4 regions of the Carnimonas bestiolae genome follow, and region 3 is predicted to be linked to each of the others. Evidence: predicted binding sites of a transcription regulator. Region 3 holds the regulator's gene; each other region holds the start of a gene.
The links. The regulator LexA, encoded in region 3, represses DNA repair genes until DNA is damaged. The targets are predictions, from matches to a motif close to TACTGTNTANNTANACAGTA.
Positions count from the first base shown of each region.

Region 1 (3,211 bases), on a different contig from region 3:
AACTGCACTCCGGTAGCTGGAAAGGCGTTACCGGCAAAACCGTTACTGACGTGGTCAATCTGGGCGTAGGCGGCTCTGATCTTGGCCCGCTGATGGTGTCCAACGCGCTCAGCGGTTTCCGTGCCGAGTCTTCCAATCCGGTGGCTGTTCACTTTGCTTCCACTATCGATGGCACTCAGCTGGCCGACATTCTGCCCAAGCTCGACCCTGAAACCACCATCTTCATCTATTCCTCGAAGTCGTTTACCACCATCGACACCAAGGCCAACGCTGATACCGCGATGACCTGGCTGAATCTGGGTACCGGTGCGCAAGAGCCTGAGCTCAAGGCCAACCATTTTATTGGCGTGTCTACTCAGGCCGACAAGATGGACGAATGGGGCTTCGCGCCCGAAAACCAGGTATTGTTCTGGGATTGGGTCGGCGGTCGCTACTCGCTGTGGAGCGGCATTGGTCTGGGCATCGCTATCGAAGTGGGCATCGAGAACTTCCAGCGCCTGCTGGCGGGTGCGCACAAAATGGACGAGCACTTCCGCACCACTGAACTCAAAGACAACCTGCCGGTACTGTTCGCGCTGGCCGGCGTCTGGAACGTTGACTTCCTCGATATTCGCTCGCTGGCGGTGCTGCCGTACGACGGCCGCCTGAAATCCCTGCCGGGCTATTTCCAGCAGCTCGAAATGGAATCCAACGGTAAGTCGGTGACCAACGCTGGTCAGCAGGTTGACTACTCTACCTGCCCGATTATCTGGGGCGAAGTCGGTCCTAATGGTCAGCACGCCTTCTATCAGTTGCTGCACCAGGGCACTCAGAAGGTGGCGTGCGATTTCATTGCGCCGCTCAACCGCTACGACGAAATCGACAACGATGCGCTGCGCGAAAGCTTCAAGGTTCAGCACCGCCTAGCGCTGGCCAACTGCTTTGCGCAGTCGCGCGTGCTGATGCTCGGCGACGACGCGGTCAAGAGCGAACAGACACCGCCTCCGTATCAGCGCTACGCGGGCAACCAGCCTTCCTCTACGCTGCTGATCGATTCGGTAAATCCCGAAACCCTCGGCGCTCTGGTAGCGCTCTATGAGCACAAGGTGTTTGTGCAGGGCGTTATCTGGGACATCGACTCTTTCGATCAGTGGGGCGTGCAGCTCGGTAAGAAAATTGCCACCGAAACCGAGCAGAACCTGATTACCGGTGAAGGTCTTGATGAGCTCGACGACTCAACCCGTCATTTGATTGAAATTGCTCGCAAGGCGTAACAATAGTGCTTGAGCCTGAACACTGTTTGCGTATACAGTATTTTGTGCGTCTAACGCGGTGAGTTCAGGCCTTACAGCCACCAAAGCTGCATCAGTCGCCACGATTGATGCAGCTTTTTTGCGGAATATCTATGCTTAACCGGCACGGGCACTTTCTACCTAACGCTTGGTCATGGATGTGTATGAGTATTAACACGGTTCTTTACTTACACGGCTTTAACAGCTCGCCTGATTCGTTCAAGGCGCAGGCTACTCGGCACGCCATCGAGGCCCTGAGCACGCCGGTCAACTTCATTGCGCCGCAGCTCGACGCCGAGCCCGCCACAGCGATGGCGCAGATCGATGCTATTATCGATGGGTTGTCCGAAGAAGAGGCGCGCGGGCTTGGGCTGATTGGCAGTTCGATGGGGGGCTTCTATGCTACCTGCGCCGCCGAGCAGCGAGGCATCAAGTCGGTGGCGTTAATCAATCCGGCGGTGCATCCGGCGGTGTTCGCCCGTGAGTGGGTGGACCAAACCCACGTCAACGAAACCAACGGTTCCCAGGTGGTGGTCGAAGCGCACTTCGTTGACCAACTGCGCGAGATGGAGCCTGCGCAAACCACTGCACCCGAGCGTTATCTTGTTATGCTGGGCGCTGTTGATGAAGTGCTCGACTATCGTCAGGCGCTCGCGTATTACCAAGGCGCTACTTTCAAGGTCGATCCCGAAGGTGATCACGCGCTGGAGAGTTATGTGGGGGAGTTGCCCAATGTGCTCGCCCACTTTCATTTGTCTTAACACCCTGATTATTTGAGCCACATGAGCCAATACAGCGCCAGTTCCATTGAGGTCCTCTCGGGCCTTGACCCGGTGCGTAAACGCCCCGGGATGTACACCGACACTGCTCGTCCCAATCATCTGGTACAAGAGGTCGTCGACAACAGCGTCGACGAAGCCCTGGCCGGCTACGCCAATGCGATTGTCGTGCGTCTGCGCGACGACGGCGGCGTTGAGGTCGAGGATAACGGCCGTGGGATGCCCACCGATATTCACCCCGAGCATGGGGTGAGTGGTGTCGAGCTGATTCTGACGCGGCTGCACGCCGGCGGTAAGTTTTCCAACGATAGCTATCGCTTCTCCGGCGGTTTGCACGGGGTGGGCGTCTCGGTGGTCAATGCGCTCTCCACCCGGCTCGAAATTGAGGTGTGGCGAGATGGCGTACGTCAGGCAATTGCTTTCGAGAACGGTGAGAAGGTCGAGGAGCTGCACGAGATTGGCAGCGCACCCAAGCGTGCCAGCGGCACGCTGCTGCGCTTTTGGCCCGATGCCAGCTATTTCGACAGTGCCAAGGTCGCGGTAACACGGCTGCGCCATTTGCTGCGCGCCAAGGCAGTGCTGTGCCCTGGCCTTAAGGTAACGCTGTTCGATACCGACGGTAGCGATACCGTGTGGCAGTACGCCGATGGCCTGAAGGATTACCTGTCGCAAGCGCTCGACGGCTTCGAACTGCTGCCCAGTTCTCCGGTGCTGGGGCATGCCGAAGACGATGATCACCATGTCGATTGGGCGCTGCAGTGGCTGCCCGAAGGCGGAGAGGGAGTGCAGGAGTCCTACGTCAACCTGATTCCCACGCCGCTGGGCGGAACCCACGTCAACGGCTTACGTAGCGGGTTGATCGAGGCGCTGAAAGAGTTTTGCGAATACCGCAATCTGATTCCCAAGAACGTCAAGCTGACCGGCGATGACCTGTGGGAGCGCATCGCCTTCGTGCTGTCGGTGAAAATGCACGATCCACAGTTTGCGGGGCAGACCAAGGAGCGGCTGTCGTCGCGCACGGTGGCGTCGATTGTTGCGGCGGCGGTGAAGGATTCGTTCTCGCTGTGGCTCAACTCTCATACCGTTGAAGCCGAACAGCTGGCCGAGCTGGCGATCAGCGCAGCTCAAAGGCGACTGCGTGCGGCCAAGAAAGTGGTGCGC
Region 1 is NZ_JBPCZK010000013.1:56,375-59,585, forward strand. Features, by position in the region: gene pgi (glucose-6-phosphate isomerase) at 1-1,253, shown strand, start outside; gene R84865_RS12685 (YqiA/YcfP family alpha/beta fold hydrolase) at 1,436-2,032, shown strand; gene parE (DNA topoisomerase IV subunit B) at 2,054-3,211, shown strand, end outside.
Region 1: R84865_RS12685 (YqiA/YcfP family alpha/beta fold hydrolase) is a predicted target of LexA. The motif match lies at 1,274-1,293, and genes of this name have one in related genera.

Region 2 (3,211 bases), on a different contig from region 3:
CGCGACAGCTCACCGCCGGAAGCTACTTTGTGCAACGGTCGCGGCGGTTGGCCGGGATTGGCGCTGATCAGGAATTGCACGTGATCCATGCCTTCTGGCTGGGCGCTGTCGCGTCGGTTGACGGCAACGTCGAACACTGCCTTGTCCATTCCCAGGAAGCTAAGCTGCTGCTGTATTTGCTGTGCCAGCTCTTCTGCGTGAGCATTGCGCGCTTCCGATACCTGCTGTGCCAGCGCTCGCCATTCGTCACGCAGCTCGCGCACTTTCACACTGAGCGACTCGAGGTCGTCGTCGCTCATTTCCAACTGCTCAAGTTCAGCTGCCAGCCGAGTGTGTAAAGCGACCACTTCATCGGGCATCACATGATGCTTGCGGGCAATTCGGTGCACGTCGGCCAGTCGCTCATCAACAAATGCCAGTCGCTCGGGATCGAGCTCCTCGCCATCAATGAAGTGTGACAGCTCGCTGCTCGCTTCATCCAGTTGAATGCTGGCTTCTTCGATCATTGCGAGAGCGCTGGCGATAGCATCGCTGTTGGTGCGCGGCAATTCCATCAGAGCGCTTTTCGCCTGCGCCAGCCTTGCCGCTGCTCCCTGCTCATCATCATTGCAGCAATGCAGCGCCAACTGTGCCTGCTGACGCGATTGTTCAGCATGAGCGAGGCGCGTTTGCTCTTGCTCCAGATGGTGAAGCTCGTCTTCGGCCAATGCCAACTGGTCCAATTCTTCTACCTGATAGCGCAGCAGTTGACGTCTCGCCTGAGCTTCACTGCCGTTCTCCTGCGCCTGTTTTAGACGTTTGCGTGCCTGCGACCACTCTTTGTAGAGGGTGCGCAGTTCAGCAACCTGTGCGGTAACACCTGCGTACTCATCGAGCAGTAGCTGATGCTGCTGTTCGCGCAGCAACGATTGATGCGCATGCTGTGAGTGCACGTCGATCAGCAATTCACTGAGCGCCTTAAGATCGGTCAGTGTGCACGGTGTGCCGTTAATCCATGCGCGGGTACGTCCGTTCGCGGAAACTACCCTGCGCAGTAGACACTCGCTGCTATCCAATTCGCGGGCATCAAGCCAGGCTCGAGCGGCGTTCAGGCGCGATAGATCGAACCGAGCCGTCAATTCGGCCCGTTCACACCCGTGACGCACGCTGCCGCCTTCGGCGCGCTCGCCAAGGCACATCGACAGTGCCCCCAGCAGAATCGATTTGCCTGCTCCTGTTTCACCAGTAATTGCGGTCATACCGTGGCTGAAGTCGAGCTCCAGATGGTCGACAATCGCGTAATTGCGGATGCAAAGCTGAGTCAGCATTGATCTTCTCCTGATGGCCTGAATGGCGAACGTAGGGAGTAATGCGCCTGTTCATGTATACAGTTATTGGGTGTTTATAACACGCCACATGGAAAAATATACAGTCTTTTTTATCCGGCTTTCGAGCAATCACCGTCTTGAGATTGGCGCCGTCAACCCCATTCTATGTGTGTCAACTTATTCAAGCGCCGCAGCGGGGCGGTTTGGCCGAAGCGCGCAGCAGTTCAGCGTTACCGTATACAGCTAGCGAGCGGTAACTAGACGATTCAGGAGAAACCAATGTCGCGGAATCCAGAAGAGAATAGCCATCCTCAAGATGACGTTACTGGCGAGTTTCAGCAGGCTGAAGATCAGCATGAAAACGTTGTTGAAGGTGTCGTAGAAGAGGGCGCGGAAGGCGGCTCTGCGCTTGAACAGCGCATCGAAGCGCTGGAAGCAGAGCTGTCCGAAGCGAAGGATCAAGCGCTGCGTGCGGCGGCTGAAGCGCAAAATTCACGCCGGCGTGCCACCCAAGATGTTGAAAAGGCGCGCAAGTTCGCGCTCGAAAAGTTCGTCAAGGAGCTGCTGCCGGTCGCCGATAGCCTCGAGAAGGCGCTCGATACCATGCAAACGCAGGGCACCGACGAGATTCACCTTGAAGGGGTGAAGATGACCCGCGATATGCTGCAAAACACTCTGCAGAAACAAGGCGTTGAGGTGTTCGATCCGCAAGGCGAGCCCTTCGATCCGCAGTACCACGAAGCAATGACGATGGTGCCCAATCCTGATGTCGAACCCAACACGGTAATCGACGTAATGCAGAAGGGATATTCGCTCAATGGCCGCGTGGTGCGCCCAGCGATGGTGGTTGTTAGCAAAGCACCCTGAGCAGTTTTGGCGCGTTGTTAACGTAAGGCCCTTGAAACGCTATCAAGCGCCCTTATATACCCAAGCAGTCGAACGGCAAAGGCAGCTAGCAACAAGGCTCCCCTACGCCGTACTAACAAACATACATGTTGATTGGTGGTGCACACCGCCAAGCGAATCGGAATCGAGGTGAAATCTATGGGACGGATTATCGGAATTGACCTTGGTACTACCAACTCTTGTGTGGCAGTACTTGATGGCGACTCGGCACGCGTTATCGAAAACGCTGAAGGCGCTCGTACTACGCCTTCCATCGTTGCGTATACCGACGACGAACAGGTGCTGGTAGGCCAGTCTGCCAAACGCCAGGCAGTCACCAACCCCAACAACACGCTGTATGCGGTCAAACGCTTGATCGGTCGTAAGTTCAGCGATGCTGAAGTGCAGAAGGACCTCAAGCTGGTTCCTTACACCATCACGGAAGCCGACAACGGCGATGCCTGGGTTGAAGCGAAAGGCCAGAAAATGGCTCCGCCGCAGGTCAGCGCTGAAGTGCTGAAGAAAATGAAGAAAACCGCCGAAGATTATCTCGGCGAGAAAGTAACCGAAGCGGTTATTACCGTGCCGGCTTACTTTAACGACAACCAGCGTCAGGCAACTAAAGACGCCGGTCGCATCGCGGGTCTCGATGTTAAGCGTATCATCAACGAGCCTACTGCGGCTGCGCTTGCCTACGGCATGGACAAGTCTCGCGGTGACAAAACCATCGCGGTTTACGACCTGGGCGGTGGTACCTTCGATATTTCCATCATCGAAGTGGCTGACGTTGACGGTGAAACGCAGTTCGAAGTGCTGTCGACCAACGGTGACACCTTCCTGGGTGGTGAGGACTTCGACACCAAACTGATCGACTATCTGGTCAGCGAATTCAAAAAGGACAGCGGTATCGATCTGTCGGGTGATTCGCTTGCCATGCAGCGCCTGAAAGAAGCGGCTGAAAAAGCCAAGATCGAGCTTTCTTCCGCGCCGCAAACCGACGTCAATCTGCCGTACATTAC
Region 2 is NZ_JBPCZK010000005.1:161,492-164,702, forward strand. Features, by position in the region: gene recN (DNA repair protein RecN) at 1-1,307, opposite strand, end outside; gene grpE (nucleotide exchange factor GrpE) at 1,587-2,174, shown strand; gene dnaK (molecular chaperone DnaK) at 2,352-3,211, shown strand, end outside.
Region 2: recN (DNA repair protein RecN) is a predicted target of LexA. The motif match lies at 1,353-1,372, and genes of this name have one in related genera.

Region 3 (3,211 bases):
GTGCGCAGGCGTTGGAGCAGGCTGCCACGGCGCTGATCGACGCTGCGCTACACTCTGCGGTTATCGAATGTTCGCCAGCGGGAACGGTCGTCGACGACTGGCGCTCGTACCTGCGCGAGCACGCTGATGACAGCGCCGAGCTGCGCCGCTTGTCGCAGCAGCTGCTGCCGGGCGGTGAGCTATCGGTGCTGTTTGATCATCCGCTCTATGCACCTCAGGCAGCTTCCGGCGCTTACGCGGCTGGCAGCGCCACCATTGCGAGCGATGCACAAAAGCTGTCACTGGAGCACTGTTTGCAGCGTTTAAAAGCGCTGCTAAACGAGCTGCGGGAGAGTAGCCTCGAATGGTGATCTGTCGCTATTCTTAACGTGGTGATAGAATACGTCTCCTTTCGATGATGCGATTCCGTTGAGAAAACACCATCGCTCGGTGACGGGTACCGCTGCGCGCTCTTTAATGGCGCTTGCCAAGCGAACCTTCGATCGCTGCTCCGCGGCATTCGTCCGCCGGATGCTTGCCCGCACCGCCTATTGATCAACAGGACGAGGTGATGAAATGTCCGATACCGCTATTCTGGAAATTGTGGAATTGGCCGATGGTGAAGTTGTCCTCCGTCCTTCCGAAGGCGCCGGAGATGCGCTGGTGTCGGTGCGTTTTTCCTCTGAAGCACTTGAGTTGCTGCGCACCTCGCGCTTTCAGGTGGCCAAGGAGATGATCGATCACGCCATCACGCGCACTCGACTGTGGGACGAAGGCGACGTGATCGAAGAAGTGGATGATCACACCACCGTGCACTGAAGCACATCGGCAAGTCTCTGCATCGTGTCGCCACTGCTGGGCCAATAGCAACGCCGACGCGACAAAAAAGGCAGCGTTTTCACGCTGCCTTTTTTATTGCCGTTTTGTCGCTGTAAGCGAACGACGCGCTTTGCGAAACGACGCATGGCAGATTATTCGTTGCGCAGATAGCAGGGCGCTTTGTCCTGGGTGGATGAGCGACCCTCCATGCTGCATTGGTGCCGGCCGGCCGCACCGCCGCAGCGATCACACCGGCCGTACAGTGCCTCACGGCTATTAGTGCAGTCCTTGGCCGTTGTCGCCCCTGATAATGCCCACGCCAACCCCTTCGATATCAAACCCTTCGCTGGGATCGACGATGATCGGTTCGAAGTCAGGGTTTTCTGCCAGCAGCCGTATCTCCTTGCCGGAGCGCTCGAAGCGCTTGACGGTAACATCTTCGCCAATCCGGGCAATCACGATCTGACCATTACGCACCTCGCTGGTGCGGTGAACCGCCAGCAGATCGCCATCGAGAATGCCGGCGTCGCGCATCGACAGCCCCTTAACGCGCAGCAGATAGTCGGCTCGCGGTGAGAAGAAGTCGGCCGGCAGCGGGCAGTAGCGATCAATATGCTCGGTCGCCAGTACTGGGCTGCCTGCGGCCACCTGACCGATAACGGCGAGCCCTTGTGCTTCTTCGATGGGCTCGTTAGCGGCAGCATCGCTGGCAGGCTCCTGATTGACCACGCGAATACCTCGCGAAGCGCCGGGGATCATTTCGATCACGCCCTTGCGCTTGAGCGCCTTCAAGTGTTCTTCAGCAGCATTGGCCGAGCGAAACCCCAGCGCCTGCGCAATTTCCGCGCGAGTGGGGGGGTAACCGTGAGTAGCCAGAGTACCGGTGATCAGGTCCAGTACTTCTTGTTGGCGGCGAGTAAGCGGTTTGGTCATAGCGGTTTGGCCTAAGCGGAATCCATGACTGTAATTGTATCCAGTATTATCGCTAACGCAAGGGGGAGTAGCGGGCGACGCATCATTAATGGCTGCGCTTTATATGTCGCAGGCCGAATCACGAATTAGGGAAAGGGCAACGAATAAGTGCACTTTGCGCAGTCGTGGCCGAATCACGAAAGACGGCTCGGGCAACGAATGAGTGCACTTTGCGCAGTCGTCGCCGAATCACGAAAGACGGCTCGGGCAACGAATGAGTGCACTTTGCGCCACCGCAGGCCGAACTAATAAAGGTGACGCGAACAGGGAATGGTTCGCTCTTTATGTGGTCAGTAGGGCGATGCCTCTGTTTTATTGAGCGCCGAGCGCTGCGCTTGCCGGGAGTTTTAACGGCCACTGTGGGTGCCTCGACTCCCTTTCGGCCAGCGCCTAGAATAGCGCAGATATTTATCTGTCAGGAGAATGGCCATGAGCGTTGCTCTCGGTCCCGTTATGATCGACGTGGCCTCTACAACCCTCGATAACAGTGATCGCGCACTGCTCGAGCATCCTTCGGTGGGCGGCGTGGTGCTGTTTGCACGCAATCTGGAATCGCCCGCGCAGTGTCGAGCGCTGTGCGACGCCATCCGCAGTCAGCGTCCGGATATTCTGATCAGCGTCGATCATGAGGGAGGACGGGTGCAGCGGCTGCGTGAAGGACTGACCTCGCTGCCGCCCATGTGCGCCTTTGGCCATCGCTATCCAGAACAACCGCAGCAAACGCTGGCATTGGTGCACGAATGCGGTTGGCTAATGTCGCAAGAGTTGGCAGCCTGCGGTGTCGATTTCTCCTTTGCGCCGGTGTTGGATGTTGATGAGAAACTCAGCAAGGTGATTGGCGAGCGCTCGTTTTCGCCGGTGCCGGCACAGGTCAGCACGCTGGCCGGTGCGCTGCTCGATGGCTTCGAAGAGGGGGGTATGGCGTCGGTAGGCAAGCATTTTCCCGGTCACGGTGGGGTTGAAGCAGACTCTCATCTCGAGCTACCGGTTGACGAGCGCTCGCTGGCGGCGCTTGAAGCTCACGATCTGATTCCATTTACTGAGTTGGCCTCGCGTCTGACGGCGGTGATGCCATCCCACGTGCGCTATCCCGCCTTCGATCCTAATCCGACCGGCTTCTCCGCTGCCTGGCTCGATTATCTACGCAATACGCTTGGGTTCAGCGGTGCGATTCTCTCCGATGATTTATCGATGCATGGTGCAAGTTTCGCCGGTGGGCCGGTAGAGCGCGCTCAGCTAGCGCTGCAAGCGGGCTGTGATGCAGTGTTGGTGTGCAATGATCGCGACGCTGCGCGTGCGGTGCTCGATAGCGTTGCTCCAGAGGATGAGCGGGCCGCGCGCCTCGCAGCGCTGCGTCGTACCCAGCCGCTGCCTTCATTGGATGTGCTCAAGGCGCTGCCGCGCTGGCAGCACGCGCACGATAGTTTAACCGCGCTGGCTG
Region 3 is NZ_JBPCZK010000001.1:331,173-334,383, reverse strand. Features, by position in the region: gene R84865_RS01560 (DUF6586 family protein) at 1-350, shown strand, start outside; gene R84865_RS01555 (hypothetical protein) at 556-798, shown strand; gene lexA (transcriptional repressor LexA) at 1,075-1,731, opposite strand; gene nagZ (beta-N-acetylhexosaminidase) at 2,200-3,211, shown strand, end outside.

Region 4 (3,211 bases), on a different contig from region 3:
CGCTACCGGTACCGGCAAAACCGTTACGCTAATGACGCTGGCGGAAGGCTTTTCGCGGATCGGCGTACCGGTTTTCATGGCCGACGTGAAAGGCGATGTGGCGGGCCTGTCGATGCCTGGCAAGGGTGACGACAAGCTGGTGGAGCGCGCCAAGGCGATGGGCATCGAAGATTATGCCGCCGAAGCGAGCCCCACGGTGTTATGGGACATCTACGGCAAGAAAGGGCATCCGGTACGTACGACCATCAGTGAAATGGGACCGACGCTGCTCAGTCGCGTACTGGAGCTGAACGATACCCAGTCCAGCGTGCTCGAAATTGCCTTCAAGGTTGCCGACGATCAAGGGTTGTTGCTGCTCGACTTCGACGATCTGCGCGCCATCCTCAAGCTGGTGTCCGAGGAGCGTAAGGCGCTCTCTGAAGAGTACGGCCTGATCAGTGCGCAAACCGTGGCGGCCATCCAGCGTTCGCTGCTGGGGCTCGAAAAAGAGGGCGCGACGCAGTTCTTTGGTGAGCCTGCGCTGGAGCTTGACGACCTGATGCGCACCGACAGCGATGGGCGTGGCGTTATCAATATTCTTGCCTCCGATCAGCTAGTGCTGAAGCCGCGCCTTTATTCCACCTTCCTGCTGTGGGTGCTGTCCGAGCTCTTCGAGCAACTGCCTGAAGTGGGCGATGCCGACAAACCCAAGCTGGCGTTTATTTTCGACGAAGCTCATTTGCTGTTCGACGATGCGCCCGATGCGTTGATGGACCGTATCGAGCAGGTGGTGCGTCTGATTCGCTCCAAGGGGGTTGGCGTCTACTTCTGTTCGCAGTTTCCCGACGATATGCCGGGGCCGGTGCTGGGGCAGTTGGGTAACCGCATCCAGCATGCGCTGCGTGCCTATACGCCTCGCGATCAGAAAGCGGTCAAAACGGCAGCAGAAACCTTCCCCGAAAATCCCAAGCTCGATGTGAAGAAGACGATCTCGGCACTAGGCACCGGGGAAGCACTGGTATCGCTGCTGGACGACAACGGCGTACCCACGCCAGTAGAGCATGACCGTATCGCTCCGCCGCGCTGCCGCATGGGCGCGATCAGTGACGAAGAGCGTCAACAGGTGCTGGCCGACAGCCCGTTCGGTGATAAATACGACACCGCCGTTAATCGCGAATCAGCGGCTGAATTGCTGGCCAAGCGAGCGGAGCAGAAGAGCGGTGACGACGAGTCGCAGGAGAGCGGCGCGGCAGCTAGCGAGAGCGCGAAGAAGTCGAGCGATGGCAAGTCGAGCGCTAGCAAGCAGAGCGGCGATTCCTCGAGCTGGACCGACGAACTGAAAGGCGTGCTGTTTGGCTCCCATGGTCGTCAGGGTGTGGTAGAAAGCGTGCTGAAGCAGGGCGGTCGTCAGTTGGTGCGCGGGCTGTTTGGTAATCTAACGCGACGCAAGTAACGACGCGTGGCATGCGGTTTGGCGAGCCGTTGCTCGCCTTCTGTAACTGAGGCGGAGCCGTGCCTATAGAGCCATAGGCTCGCTACAGAGGCTTCTAAAAGGGGCCCGCCCCCGCGTTGCACGGCGCGTCCTTTACCGCCATCCCTTTCCAAGCGCAGGGCTGATCGACAGCACTGCGCTTGTTGTTTGTAGCCTTCCTTCCTTTTTCAGCAGCGTTAGCGAGAAGCCAGCGCTGCCGCCCTAGTGTGCAGCCACGTTACCCGCAGCCCGCATGTAGTAGCGCAAGGTACGTCTCTGCTGCGCTATTCGCATGACTCTCACTCCGACGCGCGCTATCTCACTGACATGAAAGACGAAGTGCGAGCCATATCGCAGCGATGGCAGGCTATATGTCGTTTCTGAATACTGTATATATAGACAGCTATTAACAAACAGCGTACAAACTACACCTATTAGTGCAGGCTCTTTTAGGTAACACGTCATGTCGATACACAGCACCTCGCGCCGCGCCACACATACCGACGCGCTACAGCAACTGATGAACAGTCAGCAGCTGTGGACGGGGCGGCGTCATGCGGCGTCGGAAGCGGCTAGCGAAACGCTGGCCACCGGACATCGCGAGCTTGATCGTCAGCTGGCGGGCGGCTGGCCCCGTCAGGGGCTGATCGAGCTGCTGGCCGATGGCGCTGGCCTCGGTGAACTTGCGCTGCTGTGGCCGCTGTTGGCACGGCTGACGCAGCAGCGCAGTCCGGTGGTGCTGATTGCGCCTCCGTGGCTGCCCTGTGCGCACGCCTGGGCCAGGGCAGGGGTGTCACTGGAGTGGGTAACGCTGCTCGACTGCAACGACGACGACGTGCTGTGGGCCGCCGAACAGTGCCTGCGCTCTGGCTGCTGCGGGGCGGTGCTATGCTGGCCGCAGCGTGCCAGCGCAACGGCGCTGCGGCGCCTGCACAGTGCCGCTGACAGCGGCAGCGCCCATGCCTTCGTGTGGCGTCGGCAAGCTGCTCAGCAGCAGGCTTCTCCGGCGGTGGTGCGGCTGTTACTGCAGGGCCGCACGCTATCGGTGCTGAAATGCCGCGGTGCGCGTCCTGCTGCGACAGCCGTGGCGCTGAGCTAACGGAGCACAGGGTAAAAGCATGCTGCGCTGGGTCGCTCTTTATTTCCCACGGCTGGCACTCGATGCGGTGCTGCGCCATCAGCCACAGCCACACGCGCCGCTGATTCTGATCGACGGCCCCGCACAGCGCCGCCGTGTCCACAGTGCCAATACGCCTGCTCGTGCCAGCGGCATTGAGCCGGGCATGGCGGTTGCTGCTGCGCGGGCGCGCTGTCATCAGCTGGTGATTCAACCCCATGACGCCGAACGTACTCAGGCGTTGCTACAGCTGCTGGCTAACTGGGCCGGGCACTTTAGTTCGCAAGTGGCGCTGTATCAGGGCGATGCGCTGCTGATCGAAGTGGCCAGCAGTCTGCCGCTGTTGGGGCCTTGGCCCGAACTTGAGCAGCGCATGCGGCGTGCGCTGGATACGCTGGGCCTTGAGTACCGGCTGAACGCGGCGCCTTATCCGTTAGCGGCCCGTATTCTGTGCAATGCCGTCGATGGCTATGCCGTTGCCAGCCACGAGCAATGGCTTGAATGGCTGGCCCCGCTACCGTTGGCGCACAGTGGACTCAACAGCGACGACGTAGCGGCGCTGGCCCGCATGGGCATTACCCGTCTTGATGAGCTGCTGCGGCTGCCGCCCAGTACGCTGGCACGGCGTTTCTCTGCGCAGTTGC
Region 4 is NZ_JBPCZK010000004.1:71,344-74,554, reverse strand. Features, by position in the region: gene R84865_RS06695 (helicase HerA-like domain-containing protein) at 1-1,432, shown strand, start outside; gene imuA (translesion DNA synthesis-associated protein ImuA) at 1,914-2,549, shown strand; gene R84865_RS06685 (Y-family DNA polymerase) at 2,569-3,211, shown strand, end outside.
Region 4: imuA (translesion DNA synthesis-associated protein ImuA) is a predicted target of LexA. The motif match lies at 1,836-1,855, and genes of this name have one in related genera.